3 regions of the Streptomyces sp. NPDC058701 genome follow, and region 3 is predicted to be linked to each of the others. Evidence: riboswitches for the same ligand, from Rfam matches in the RefSeq annotation. Region 3 holds a riboswitch; each other region holds the start of a gene.
What was found. A riboswitch is a leader RNA that binds a small molecule or an ion and turns the genes downstream of it on or off. The one in region 3 is predicted to bind cobalamin.

Region 1: linked by a shared signal. The riboswitch ahead of ACFWW8_RS02820 (ribonucleoside-diphosphate reductase subunit alpha) and the one ahead of ACFWW8_RS25315 (ABC transporter substrate-binding protein) in region 3 are both predicted to bind cobalamin.
Region 2: linked by a shared signal. The riboswitch ahead of ACFWW8_RS00195 (cobalamin biosynthesis protein) and the one ahead of ACFWW8_RS25315 (ABC transporter substrate-binding protein) in region 3 are both predicted to bind cobalamin.

The regions. Positions count from the first base shown of each region.
Region 1 covers NZ_JBHXSY010000002.1:215,668-219,773, reverse strand. Annotated here, with positions in the region: gene ACFWW8_RS02820 (ribonucleoside-diphosphate reductase subunit alpha) at 1-2,178, opposite strand, end outside; cobalamin riboswitch at 2,343-2,477, opposite strand; gene ACFWW8_RS02815 (GNAT family N-acetyltransferase) at 2,519-3,016, opposite strand; gene ACFWW8_RS02810 (Uma2 family endonuclease) at 3,093-3,677, shown strand; gene ACFWW8_RS02805 (CstA-like transporter-associated (seleno)protein) at 3,728-3,916, opposite strand; gene ACFWW8_RS02800 (carbon starvation CstA family protein) at 4,063-4,106, opposite strand, start outside.
Region 2 covers NZ_JBHXSY010000001.1:33,954-38,059, reverse strand. Annotated here, with positions in the region: gene ACFWW8_RS00200 (cobyric acid synthase) at 1-1,190, opposite strand, end outside; gene ACFWW8_RS00195 (cobalamin biosynthesis protein) at 1,187-2,179, opposite strand; cobalamin riboswitch at 2,215-2,345, opposite strand; gene ACFWW8_RS00190 (hypothetical protein) at 2,508-2,729, opposite strand; gene ACFWW8_RS00185 (anion permease) at 2,755-4,020, opposite strand.
Region 3 covers NZ_JBHXSY010000026.1:74,997-79,102, reverse strand. Annotated here, with positions in the region: gene ACFWW8_RS25320 (FecCD family ABC transporter permease) at 1-696, opposite strand, end outside; gene ACFWW8_RS25315 (ABC transporter substrate-binding protein) at 744-1,805, opposite strand; cobalamin riboswitch at 1,835-2,018, opposite strand; gene ACFWW8_RS25310 (TraR/DksA family transcriptional regulator) at 2,181-2,591, opposite strand; gene ACFWW8_RS25305 (fatty acid desaturase family protein) at 2,832-3,878, shown strand; gene ACFWW8_RS25300 (hypothetical protein) at 3,916-4,106, opposite strand, start outside.

The sequences.
Region 1 (4,106 bases), on a different contig from region 3:
CTGGTCGAGGTACGGGGTCCGGGCCGCCGCCATGTCGATCAGACCGCGCTGCGGGATCTCCCACGCCGTGCGGTACAGCGCGCGCACCTCGGCCGGGATCCAGCCGAAGCCCTGGACGGAGCCGCTGGCCTCGCGCAGCGCCTCGCGGGTCTGGGCGTCCCACACGCCGAGCCGCTTCAGCTCGGCCACCAGGTACGCGTTGACCTGGAGGAACTCACCGCTCAGCGTCTCGCGCTTGAACAGGTTGGAGACCTGCGGCTCGATGCACTCGTAGACGCCCGCGATGGAGGCGATCGTCGCCGTGGGGGCGATCGCGAGGAGCAGCGAGTTGCGCATTCCGGTCTTCGCGATCCGGGCGCGCAGCGCGTCCCAGCGCTCCGGCCAGTGCTGCTCGATCTGGTAGTGGTCGGGGTGCAGCACGCCGCGCGCGGTACGGGTCTGCTCCCAGGCGGGGAGCGGGCCGTTCTTCTCGGCGAGGTCGCAGGAGGCCTCGTACGCGGCGAGCATGATCCGCTCGGACAGCTTCGTGGACAGCGCCCGCGCCTCGGGGGAGTCGAAGGGCAGCTTCAGCTGGAAGAAGACGTCCTGGAGGCCCATGGCGCCCAGACCCACCGGCCGCCAGCGGGCGTTGGAACGGCCCGCCTGCTCGGTCGGGTAGAAGTTGATGTCCACCACGCGGTCCAGGAAGGTCACCGCGGTGCGGACGGTCTCGTCCAGGCGCTCCCAGTCGATCTCGCCGGTCTCCGCCAGGACGAAGGCGCCCAGGTTGACCGAACCGAGGTTGCAGACGGCCGTCTCGCCGTCGTTGGTGACCTCGATGATCTCGGTGCACAGGTTGGAGGAGTGGACGACCGTGCCCGGCTCGGCGGTCTGGTTCGCCGTGCGGTTGGAGGCGTCCTTGAAGGTCATCCAGCCCTGGCCGGTCTGCGCGAGGGTGCGCATCATCCGGCCGTACAGCTCGCGGGCGGGCATGGTCTTGCGGGCCAGGCCCGCCGCCTCGGCCTTGCGGTACGCGGCGTCGAAGTCGTCGCCCCACAGGTCCACCAGCTCGGGGACCTCGGCCGGGGAGAACAGCGACCAGTCGGCGTCGGCGTTCACGCGGCGCATGAACTCGTCCGGCACCCAGTGGGCGAGGTTCAGGTTGTGCGTGCGGCGCTGGTCCTCGCCGGTGTTGTCGCGGAGCTCCAGGAACTCCTCGATGTCCGCGTGCCAGGTCTCCAGGTAGACGGCGGCGGCGCCCTTGCGGCGACCGCCCTGGTTCACCGCGGCGACGGAGGCGTCGAGGGTCTTCAGGAACGGGACGATGCCGTTGGAGTGGCCGTTGGTGCCGCGGATCAGCGAACCGCGGGCGCGGATGCGGGAGTACGACAGGCCGATGCCGCCGGCGTGCTTGGAGAGGCGCGCGACCTGGTGGTAGCGGTCGTAGATCGAGTCGAGCTCGTCCAGCGGGGAGTCCAGCAGGTAGCAGGAGGACATCTGCGGGTGCCGGGTGCCGGAGTTGAAGAGCGTGGGGGAGGACGGCAGATAGTCGAGGCGGCTCATCAGCCGGTACAGCGAGGCCACTTCCTCGACGGCCTGGACGCCGCCGACCTCACCGTCGGGCCCGGTCTCGGCGAGACCGCAGGCCACGCGCAGCATGAAGAACTGCGGGGTCTCCACGACCTGGCGGGTGATCGGGTGGCGCAGCAAGTAGCGGCTGTGCAGGGTGCGCAGGCCGAAGAAGCCGAAGCGGTCGTCGGCCCCCTCGGCCAGGGCGTGCTCCACCAGCGCGTCCAGGCGGGCCGCGTGGGTGGCGACGAACGCGGCGGTGCGGTCGGCGATCAGGCCCTCGCGGTGGCCCACGGCGACGGAGGCGGAGAACGAGGTGGCGCCCTGGCCGGCGGCCTCCCCGGCCACGGCCAGCGTCAGCAGCCGGGCGGCGAGGCGGGAGTACGCCGGGTCCTCGGAGATGAGCCCGGCGGCAGCCTCGGTGGCCAGCCCGCGCAGCTCGGCCTCGTCGGCGACGGAACTGCGGCCGCGCAGCGCGGCGGCGGCGACCCGGCCGGGATCGGTGTCGGGCAGGTCGGCCGTCAGTTCGGTGAGGGTACGCAGGAGTGCGGTCCCGGGACCTTCGCCAGATCCATGAAGAGCCGTGGACGGAACGGACTCGGCGCGCGGTGCGGAAGGCGCGATGGTCACGGGGGTTGCTCTCCCTCGCTCGGCCCGGTCATCGGCGGGGCGGGGTGCGAGGGGCGCATGCGGGACAGCGCACGGGCCGGCCCGGGCAGGGCAGGCAGCTCGTGCACCGCATGGCGTCCACCGGCCCAACCGCGAGGCCCGGACGTATCGGCACCCGGTTCGGTCGAGCCGGGTGCGCTGTCGGCAGGTCCTCGGACTTGCGGATACACCAATCGGTGCACTTCATACCGTTGCGGGACAGTTCCGGATTCGCACCGGATTCCCCTGCGGCGACAGCAGCCCTGAGCATACATGTGGGGGCGCCCCTCTGTGGAAGCCCCCACATGTTGTGTCGGCGTGGCTACAGCTTCAGCCGGTACGTCAGCAGGGTGAGGCCCTCGACGGGCGCCCAGTCCCGCTCCGGAGTGCGTTCGAAACCGAGCCGGGAGTAGATCCGGTGGGCCCGGGCCATGCTCCGCTGGGTGGAGAGGACCAGCGCGGAAACCCCCTCGATCGCCCGCGCCCGGTCCAGGCAGGCCCGCACCAGCGCCTCGCCGGCGCCCTGCCCGCGGCCCTCCCGGGCCACGGCGAGCATCCGGAACTCGGCCTCGTCCGGGGCGGCGATGTCGGCGAGCGGGCTTCCGGGCGGGGCGAAGGTCACGCCGCCGAGGATCCGTCCGCCGCGCTCGGCGACGAGCACCTCGGCCAGGGCGGCCCGGCCGGCCACGTCGCGCAGGACGTTCAGGTAGGCGTCGTTCTCGTTCACGTCGAGATGCCCGTCGGCGAGGTAGGCCTGCGCCGTGATCTCGCCCAGCTCCGCGTACTCGGCGGGCAGCGCCGCCCTGATCACCATGTCCATGCGGTCGAGTGTGCAGGACGGGTACCGGTGCCCGGCGCTATCGTCGTAGGCAGACCGTCCAAGGAGGCGAGCCCGCATGACCGCGATGATCGACCGGCCGCACATGCTCACCGAGGAGTTCGAAGCCGTGGCGCGCATAGCGGCTCGCGAGATGGAGGGTGCGCGGCTGGAGTTCATCGACGGGGTCCTGAGGAGCAAGGCCGTGCCTGATGGGGACCACGGAATGATCATTCAGTGGCTCACGCGGATCTGTATGCAGCACCGACCCGAGCTCTGGCTGCATCCCGGGCAGGGGCTCAAGGTGGAGCAGTACCGGGCCGGCCGGGCGATCCCCGATGCGGTGCTGGCACCCGCGGGCGCGTTCGCCGGACAGGGCGAGTGGGCCGCACCCGACTCCGTGCTCATGGCTGTCGAAGTGACCTCGTGGGACTCCGACACCGACCGGCGGGACCGGATCGAGAAGCCCCGCGCCTATGCCGAGACCGGCATCCCCGTCTATCTGCTCATCGACCGGGACAAGTGCGAGATCTCCCTCCACACCGAGCCCGAGGGGCGGCGCTACCTGAACGTGCGCACCGTGCCGTACGGCATGGACGTCGGGCTCCCCGAGCCCGTCGGCATCACCCTCGGGACCGAGCCCCTCAAGGACTGGGTCCGCTGAAGGCCGAAGGCCCCGCCCGGTGGGCGGGGCCTTCGGCGGCGCGGCACCGGTCAGCAGCAGCGGAAGCCATTGCGGGGGTCCGCCTCGCGGGCGTCCGTGCGAGCCCGTTCGAAGGCCCGGCGGGTCGGGACCGCGGCGTCGGGGTCGTGGGAGCGGGCGTGTGCGACGTACCGGTCGTACGCGGCCTCGCCGGAGAACTCCCGTACGAAGTACCGGGCGCGGGCCAGCGCCCGGTGCAGCCGCCCCGGGCCGGCCCGGCCGCCGCCGCTCGCGTCCGCGCCGCTCCGGCCGCCGCCGCCGCCGCTCGCGTCCGCGCCGCTCTGCTCGCCGCCGATCCCGTCCGTACCGATTCCGTCCGTACCGCTCCGGCCGGGTGCCGCGGGGCTCATGCGACCGGTTCCCTGGTCCGCCCGCCGCTGGAGTCCAGGC
Region 2 (4,106 bases), on a different contig from region 3:
GTCTTCTCCCGCTCGAAGCGGACGCGTACGGGCAGCAGGCCGAGGCCGTCGACCGCGCCGGCCCGCGATTCGACCTCGTCCTCGATGTGCTCGCCGAGCACCTGGAACCCGCCGCAGATTCCCAGCACCGGCCGGCCCGCGGCGGCCCGCCGCGCCAGCGCGTCGGCGAGACCGCGCTCGCGCAGCCAGGCCAGCGCCTTCACCGTGCCGCGCGTGCCGGGTACGACGACCAGGTCCGCGTCGGCCAGCTCCTCGGCCCGGTCCACGAACCGCACCACGACCCCCGGCTCGGCGGCGAGCGCGTCGACGTCGGTGAAGTTGGACATCAACGGCACCGCGCACACCGCGACCCGCAGCACGTCCTCGCCGACCGGCGGCGCCACCACGGACTCGCGGACGGCGCCGCGCAGCGAGACCCGCAGCCCGTCCTCCTCGTCGATGCCGAGGCCGTGCCGGAAGGGCAGCACCCCGTACGTCCCCCGGCCCGTGAGGCCGCGGAGCATCTCCATGCCGGGCTCCAGCAGCGACACGTCGCCGCGGAACTTGTTCACCAGGTACCCCGCGATCAGCGACTGGTCCTCCGGGGACAGCAGCGCCGTCGTCCCGAAGAAGGACGCGAAGACCCCGCCCCGGTCGATGTCCCCGACCACGACCACCGGGAACCGCGCGGCCCGGGCGATCCCCATGTTCACGATGTCGGTCCGGCGCAGGTTGATCTCCGCCGGACTGCCCGCGCCCTCGCAGATCACGGCGTCGTACGTGCCCCGCAGCTGTTCCAGGCAGTCCGTGACGACGCCGAGCAGCTGTTCCCGCCGGCCGCCCTGCGGCGCCGCCCCGGGGGCGGCGCCCCCGGCCGTCCCGAAGAACCCGCGGGCGCTCATCTCGCCCACCGGCCTGCCCAGCAGCACCACCTGGCTGCTCTGGTCACTGCCCGGTTTGAGCAGCACCGGGTTCATCAGCGCGGTCGGCTCCACGCGGGCCGCCTGGGCCTGCATCGCCTGGGCGCGCCCGATCTCGGCGCCCTCCCGGGTGACGAAGGAGTTCAGCGACATGTTCTGCGCCTTGAAGGGCGCCACCTTCACGCCGGTGCGGGCCAGCCAGCGGCAGATGCCCGCCGTGACCACGCTCTTGCCCGCGTCCGACGTCGTACCGGCGACCAGTAGTCCGCCGCCGCGCTTCGCGCCGCTCACGGGCGTCCTTTCCTCGTACGGGGGATGCGGGGGAGGAGGGCGCCGCGGGAGGCGCGCGCGGCCAGCGTCCGGGCGGCCACGCAGGCCCCCAGTGCCAGCCAGGTCACGTTCCGCGACAGCCGTACCGCCCGCTCGATGTCGGCGACCTCGACGGGACGTCCGGCCGCGCCGTTCAGCACGGCCCGGTGCTCGACGCGGCCGCCGTACGCCAGGGTGCCGCCCAGGCGCACGCCGAGCGCCCCCGCGAAGGAGGACTCGACGGGGCCGGCGTTCGGGCTGGGGTGCCGGGCCGCGTCCGCGCGCCAGGCCCGTACGGCCCCCCGCCGGTCGGGGCCGGCCAGGACGGCGGCGAGCGCGGTCAGCCGGGCGCCGGGCCAGCCCGCCACGTCGTCGAGCCGGGCGGAGGCCCAGCCGTAGCGCAGGTGGCGGGGGGACCTGTGGCCGACCATCGCGTCCAGGGTGTTCACGGCGCGGAAGGCCAGCAGGCCGGGGACCCCGGCGACGGCGCCCCACACCAGGGCCCCGACGACCGCGTCGGAGGTGTTCTCGGCGACGGACTCCACGACGGCCCGGGCCATCTCCTGCTCGTCCAGGGCCTGCGGATCGCGCCCGCACAGGTGCGGCAGCCGCTTCCGGGCCGCCTCGCCGTCCCCGGCGGCCAGCGACCCGCCGATGGTGCGGGCCTCCCGGCCCAGCGAGGTGCCGCCCACGACGGCCCAGGTGGCGGCGGCGGTCAGGGCGATACGGGCGGCCGCGGGCCGGGAGCGCACGGCGCGGGCGCCGAGCACGCCGACGGCGGTCGCGCCCCCCGCGCACACCAGGGTGTGCAGGACGCCCCGGGCGCGGTCGTCGCGCCACAGGGCGCGCTCGACGGCGGCGGCGGCCCGTCCGAAGGCGGCCACGGGGTGCCCGCGGCGGGGATCCCCGAGGATCCGGTCGCCGATCAGGCCCGCCGCGGCGCCGTACGCGAAGACGCGGTCGGCACGCATGGTGGAAGGCATGTCCTCACTCAGGGTCCGCGCCCTGGTTCGACGTGACCGGCGGCGAGAGTTCCTGGCTCCCGGGTCGCACTCGGTCGAGTGCTCCGGTGACAGTGGCGGGACCGCGCCGGATTCGCACCGGCTTCCTCTCCATGCCGCCGTAATGGCTCGGGCAGTCCACCACGCACCGCGAAGGCCCGTCAACTCGCCGTTGACCTGCGGCGGGGCCGCGGACGGGGTACGGTGCCGCCCGCGCCGGGCGTACGGCGGGCGCGGGGCCGGTCATGCGAAAGCTCCCCCCGGGTGAAACCCGGAGGGAGCCCGCGCGCCGTGTGTCTCAGGCCACGATCAGGTAGATCCCGTACGCCACGGCCGCCGTGACGAGCGCGAAGCAGGCGTACGCCCCGCTGCGGGCCAGGGTGGCGCTGCCGCCCTGCTCGGTGGCGGCCTCGTGCTTGGACAGGCCCACCAGGCCCAGGGTGAAGAGGGCCACGAGGGCGACGGTGGCGGAGAGGCTGACCCCGAAGACGGAGCCGAGGGCTTCCCAGTCGATCTTCATACTGCCGTTCCTCTGCAGGTCTCGGTCAGACCGCGGCGGCCGGAGCCGCCGGGGTCGTCGTCGCGGCCGGGATGGTGGCCCGGAGGTCGTCGTCGGCCATGGCCGCGGCGGCGGCGGTGGTCGGCGGGACGGTGACGGCGGCCATGGCCGTGGTCACGACGCCCGCCTCCGGCGCCGGGGCGCCGGCCGGTTCCACCTCGTTGACGTTGTGGTGGTCGACGACCTGACGGCGGGAGATGAGCCAGATGGCGATGCAGGAGGCGACCAGGAAGACCGTGACGGCGGCGATGCCGATGTCACCGGTCCGCATGACGAGCTCGGCTCCGGCGGCGACCAGGGCGGCGGCCGGCAGGGTCAGGCCCCAGGCGATGAACATGCGGGTGGCGGTGGACCAGCGGACCACGCCGCCCTTGCGTCCCAGGCCCGCACCCATGACCGCGCCGGAGCACGCGTGGGTGGTGGAGAGGGAGAAGCCGAGGGTCGAGGAGGCCAGGATGACGCTCGCCGCGGAGGTCTGGGCTGCGAAGCCCTGCTGCGGCTGGAGGTCGGTCAGGCCCTTGCCCATGGTGCGGATGATGCGCCAGCCGCCCAGGTAGGTGCCCATCGCGATGGCCAGGCCGGCGGAGACGATGACCCAGACCGGCGGGTTGGCGCCGGCGGGCAGCGCGTTGCCGGCGATGAGCGCCAGCGTGATGATGCCCATCGTCTTCTGCGCGTCGTTGGTGCCGTGCGCGAGGGAGACGAGGCCGGCCGAGGCGATCTGTCCGGCGCGGTAGCCCTTCGCGGAGGTCTTCTCACCGACCTTGTTGCCGAGCTTGTAGGTGATCTTCGCCGCCAGCAGCGCGGCCAGGCCGGCCACCAGGGGGGCGGCGATCGCGGGGATGAGCACCTTGGTGACGACGACGCTGCCGTTGACCGCGCCCATGCCGGCCGAGGCCACCGCGGCACCGATCAGGCCGCCCATCAGGGCGTGGGAGGAGCTGGAGGGCAGGCCGACCAGCCAGGTGACGAGGTTCCAGAGGATGGCTCCGACCAGGGCGGCGAAGATCACCTCTGGCTGGATGCCTTCTTCGTTGACCAGGCCCTTGGAGATCGTCTTGGCGACCTCGACGGACATGAACGCGCCGACGAGGTTGAGTACGGCGGACATGGCCACCGCCGTCTTGGGCTTGAGGGCGCCGGTCGAGATGGTGGTGGCCATCGCGTTGGCCGTGTCGTGAAAACCGTTCGTGAAGTCGAACACGAGAGCGGTGATGATCACGATCCCGAGGAGAAGCGTTATGTGCTCCATTTACCCAGGCTTCTGTTTGACGTCAGTGGCTCGGCGACCGTAGGCAACCTGGATGAACGGAAGGTGAACTGACCCGGGCGGGGCGG
Region 3 (4,106 bases):
GACGAGGAGGACGCCGATGCCCAGCAGCAGGGCCGCGCCCGGCAGCCACAGCGTGTCCCACTGGACGCCGCCCAGTCCCCCGAGGGTCCAGGCGAGGACGGCCCGTGCCTCGTTGCCCCGGCCGGAGGTCAGCAGGAGCATGTTCGTCACCGCGGTGAGCACCGCCGCCATGGCGACCCCCGACAACACCAGCCGCACCGAGGTGATGCGCCCGCCGGCGCGGGCCGTCGAGTACACCAGCAGCAGCGTCAGCAGCGCGCCGGCGAAGGCGGCGGCCGACAGTGACAGCGCGCCGAACAGGTTCACGCCGAACACGATCACCGCGACGGCGCCCAGGGACGCCCCGGAGGACACTCCCAGCAGGTACGGCTCCGCGAGCGGGTTGCGGACCAGGGCCTGCATGGCCGTTCCGATGACCGCGAGACCCGCACCCGTCACCGCGCCGAGGAGGACCCGCGGAGCCCGTACGTTCAGCACGATCGTCTCCCGCGCCCGCGACCAGGTCGGCTCCGACCGGTCGGCGCCCAGTGCGTGCGTCACGATGCCCCACACGTCGCCGGGCGGCACGTGCACCGATCCGATGGCCATGCCCGCGGTCGCGGAGACCAGCAGGAGGGCGCCGAGGACCGCGAGGGTCACGGCGAACGACCAGCGGCGCGGCCGGTCCGTGCCGCGGGTGACCCGCCCGGGCGGCAGGGCGGGGGACGTCGCCTCGGAGGGAGAGGGGGCGGGGGAGGGGGCGGTCACCGGAGCCGCTCGGGATGCAGCCCGCGCGCCAGCTCCTCCACCGCGTACGGCGGCCGGACGCCGACCAGGGTCGAGGTCAGCGGTACGACGACGAACCGCTTGTTCCTGATGGCCGGAACGTCGGCGAGGGCGGGCTGCGAGAGGAGGAACTCCTGCTTCTGCTGGACGCTTCCGGTGCCCGCGTAGTCGTAGATGGCGATCACCTCCGGCTTGCGTTCGACGACCTGCTCCCAGGACACGTCACCGAAGACGTCGTCGAGGTCCGCGAAGACGTTCCGGCCGCCGGCGAGTTTGATGATCTCTGTGCCGAGGCCCTTGCCGCCGGCGGTGAACGCCGACTTGTCGCCGCTGTCGTAGACGAAGACCGGTACGGGGGGTGCGTCCTTGACCGCCTCGGTGGTCCTGGTGACGCGCCCCTCGAGGTCGGCGACGAGCCTGTCGGCCCGGTCCCCGACACCGAAGACCCGCCCGATGGTCCGGATCTCGTCGTAGGTGTCCCGCATGGTCACCCGCTTGTTCCCGCAGTACTCGCGGTTGAGGTAGGTGTTGATGCCGGCGTCGCCGAACGCCTTGCGCGAGCGGCCCTCCTTCTCGGCGAACGCGGAGCCGTAGCCGCCGTACACGAAGTCGGGGCCGGCGTCGAGGACGGCCTCGAAGGAGGGCTCCTTCTTCGCCAGCTCCGGTACGGCCTCGAAGTCCTTCCGCAACTCGGGCAGGACGGCCGAGTCGGGGAACGCGGTGCCGACCATCCGGTCCTTCAGCCCCAGGGAGAGCATCAGTTCGGCGGGGTGCTGGTGGATGGTGACGACGCGGTCGGGCGCCTTGTCGTACGTGGTCCGCGTGCCGCAGTTGTCGATCGTGACGGGGAACCCCTGCGCGGCCGGACCGGAGGATCCCGAAGTGCCGGACGGCTTAGCGCTGTCGGAGGAGCCCTTCGAGCTGCCGCAGCCGGTCAGTACGGCCGTGGACAGGGCCAGGGCCGCGGCGGCGAAGCGCAGGGCACGGCCGCGCCGGGCGGACGGGGGAGTGGAAGGGGGGCGGGGCATGACGTCGTACACGTAGAGCCTCCTGCGGAGTCCGCGCTCCTCGGATCGGGCCCGCGACAGGCCAGTGTCCTGACTCCCGGGTCGACGTCCCCCCTGGCCTTCCCGCGACGGGCGCGGCGGCTCGCAGGAGGGGCGCACTCCCCGGTCACAGTGGCGGGACCGTGCCGGAATCGCACCGGCTTCCTGTCTCCCGTCGCGGTGATGACCAGGCGATATTACGTTCCGTTGGGTGGGGGGCAAAAAGGGTGCGCTGTGGCACGCGCCGGGCTCCGGCCGCGCCACGGCTCCCGTACGGCGCCGGGGACCGTCGACCGCGGCCCGTAAAGTGGCCGGAAATTCGGCCGGTTGACGATCACCGTGCTGCCGACGGGGTCCCCGGTGCCCGGGTCAGCGGGGGCGGGCCGTGGCGCACGGCACGCACGTGGTGGCGGTCGGGCGGGCCTCCATGCGTTCCGCCGGGATGGGTTCGCCGCACCTCTCGCAGCGCCCGTAGTCCCCTCGGGCGAGCCGTTCCAGCGCCAGGTCGACGGCGTCCAGGTGCTCGCGGGACCGGGCCAGGAGCGCGGCGACGTGAGCCCGCTCGAAGGCGGTGCTCGACCCCTCGGGGTCGTGCTCGTCGTCGACCGCGACCAGGGCGTTCGCCGCGACGATCCCGTCGAAGTCGCGGACCAGGGCCGCCGTCCGGGCGAGGGTGTCGGCCCGGTCCGCGGCCAGCCGCTCACGGGCGGACTCGTACCCCTCCCCGCGCTCGTGGTCGCGCCCGTACGGAGGAGGCGCCTCGGCGGCCGATTCGTCCATGTGTGCGACAACGTCACTGCCCGGGCGCACATTCCTCCGACGTGCACACGTCATAGGGGACACCGGGTGAGCCATTCGCACGTTACCCCCCGATTTCCGGGTATGCGCGAAAGGGACGGCAACGTCGTGTGCCGAGTGCGTGAGTCCCGCCCTTCCGGCGCCGACGGCGACCGGACACACGGATCGCCCCGCAGTACACCGCGCGACCCGCTCGCGGACCACGGAAAGAGGACCCCGACCATGAATTCCCTTCAGACGGTGCGGCCGCCGCCCGGGCAGTCCGGACCGGGCAGTGACTTCGCCCGGCTGTCCAAGAAGATCCAGGCGGCCGGCCTCATGGCGCGCCGCCCCGGCTACTACGCGCTCCGCGTCACCGCGGTGACCGTCCTCTACGCCGCCGGCTGGACGGCCCTCGTCCTGGTCGGTGACAGCTGGTGGACCCTGCTGGTGGCCGCCTTCCTCGCCGTCGTCTTCGGGCAGGTGGCGCTCCTGGCGCACGACGTCGCACACCGGCAGGTCTTCCGCCTGCGCAGGGCCAGCGAGCTGGCCGGGCGCATTGCGGGAAACCTCGGCATCGGCATGGGCTACGGCTGGTGGCAGGACAAGCACACCCGTCACCACGCCAACCCCAACCACGAGGACCTCGACCCCGACCTCGATCCGGACGTCCTCGTCTGGACCCAGGACCAAGCCCGCACCGCCACGGGGCTGCCGCGCCTCCTGGGCCGCTCCCAGGCGTACCTGTTCTTCCCGCTGCTCACGCTGGAGGGCTTCAACCTGCACGTATCCGGCGTGCGGTCACTGGCCGACCGCGCCCTCAAGAACCGGGTGTGGGAAGGCCTCCTGCTGCTCGCACACTTCTCCGCCTATCTGGGCGCGCTCTTCCTCGTGCTCCCGCCCGGCAAGGCGATCGCGTTCCTCTTCGTCAACCAGTGCCTCTTCGGGCTCTACCTCGGCTCGATCTTCGCGCCGAACCACAAGGGCATGCCGGTCCTGCGGGGCACGGACCGGCCGGACTTCCTGCGCCGCCAGGTGCTGACCTCCCGCGACGTGCGCGGGGGTCGGTTCACCGACATCGTCCTCGGCGGCCTGAACTACCAGATCGAGCACCACCTCTTCCCGAGCATGCCGAGCCCGCACCTGCGCAGGGCCCAGGTCATCGTCCGCAGTCACTGCCGGGAACTGGGGGTCAGCTATCTGGAGACCAGCCTGGTCGGCTCCTACCGGCAGACGCTCGCCAGCCTCCACGCGGCCGGAGCTCCGATCAGGCGGGCCCGTACGTCCTGAGGGCGGGTACGGCCCCGGGCTCACGCGGTGAGGCTGCCTACCCGCCGTCGGAGGCGGGGCCTTCTGCGGCGGCGTCGTGACCGCGCCGTTCCCGGTCCCCGTCCTGTCCGGGGTGCAGGGCCAGCATGTCCAGGAGCGCGGCCAGGCCGTCGTGCCCGGCGGTGTGGGCGGCGACCGCCTGGCGGGCCCGCTCGCGCTGGCCCGAGCCGTCGGGCAGGGCTTCCGCGC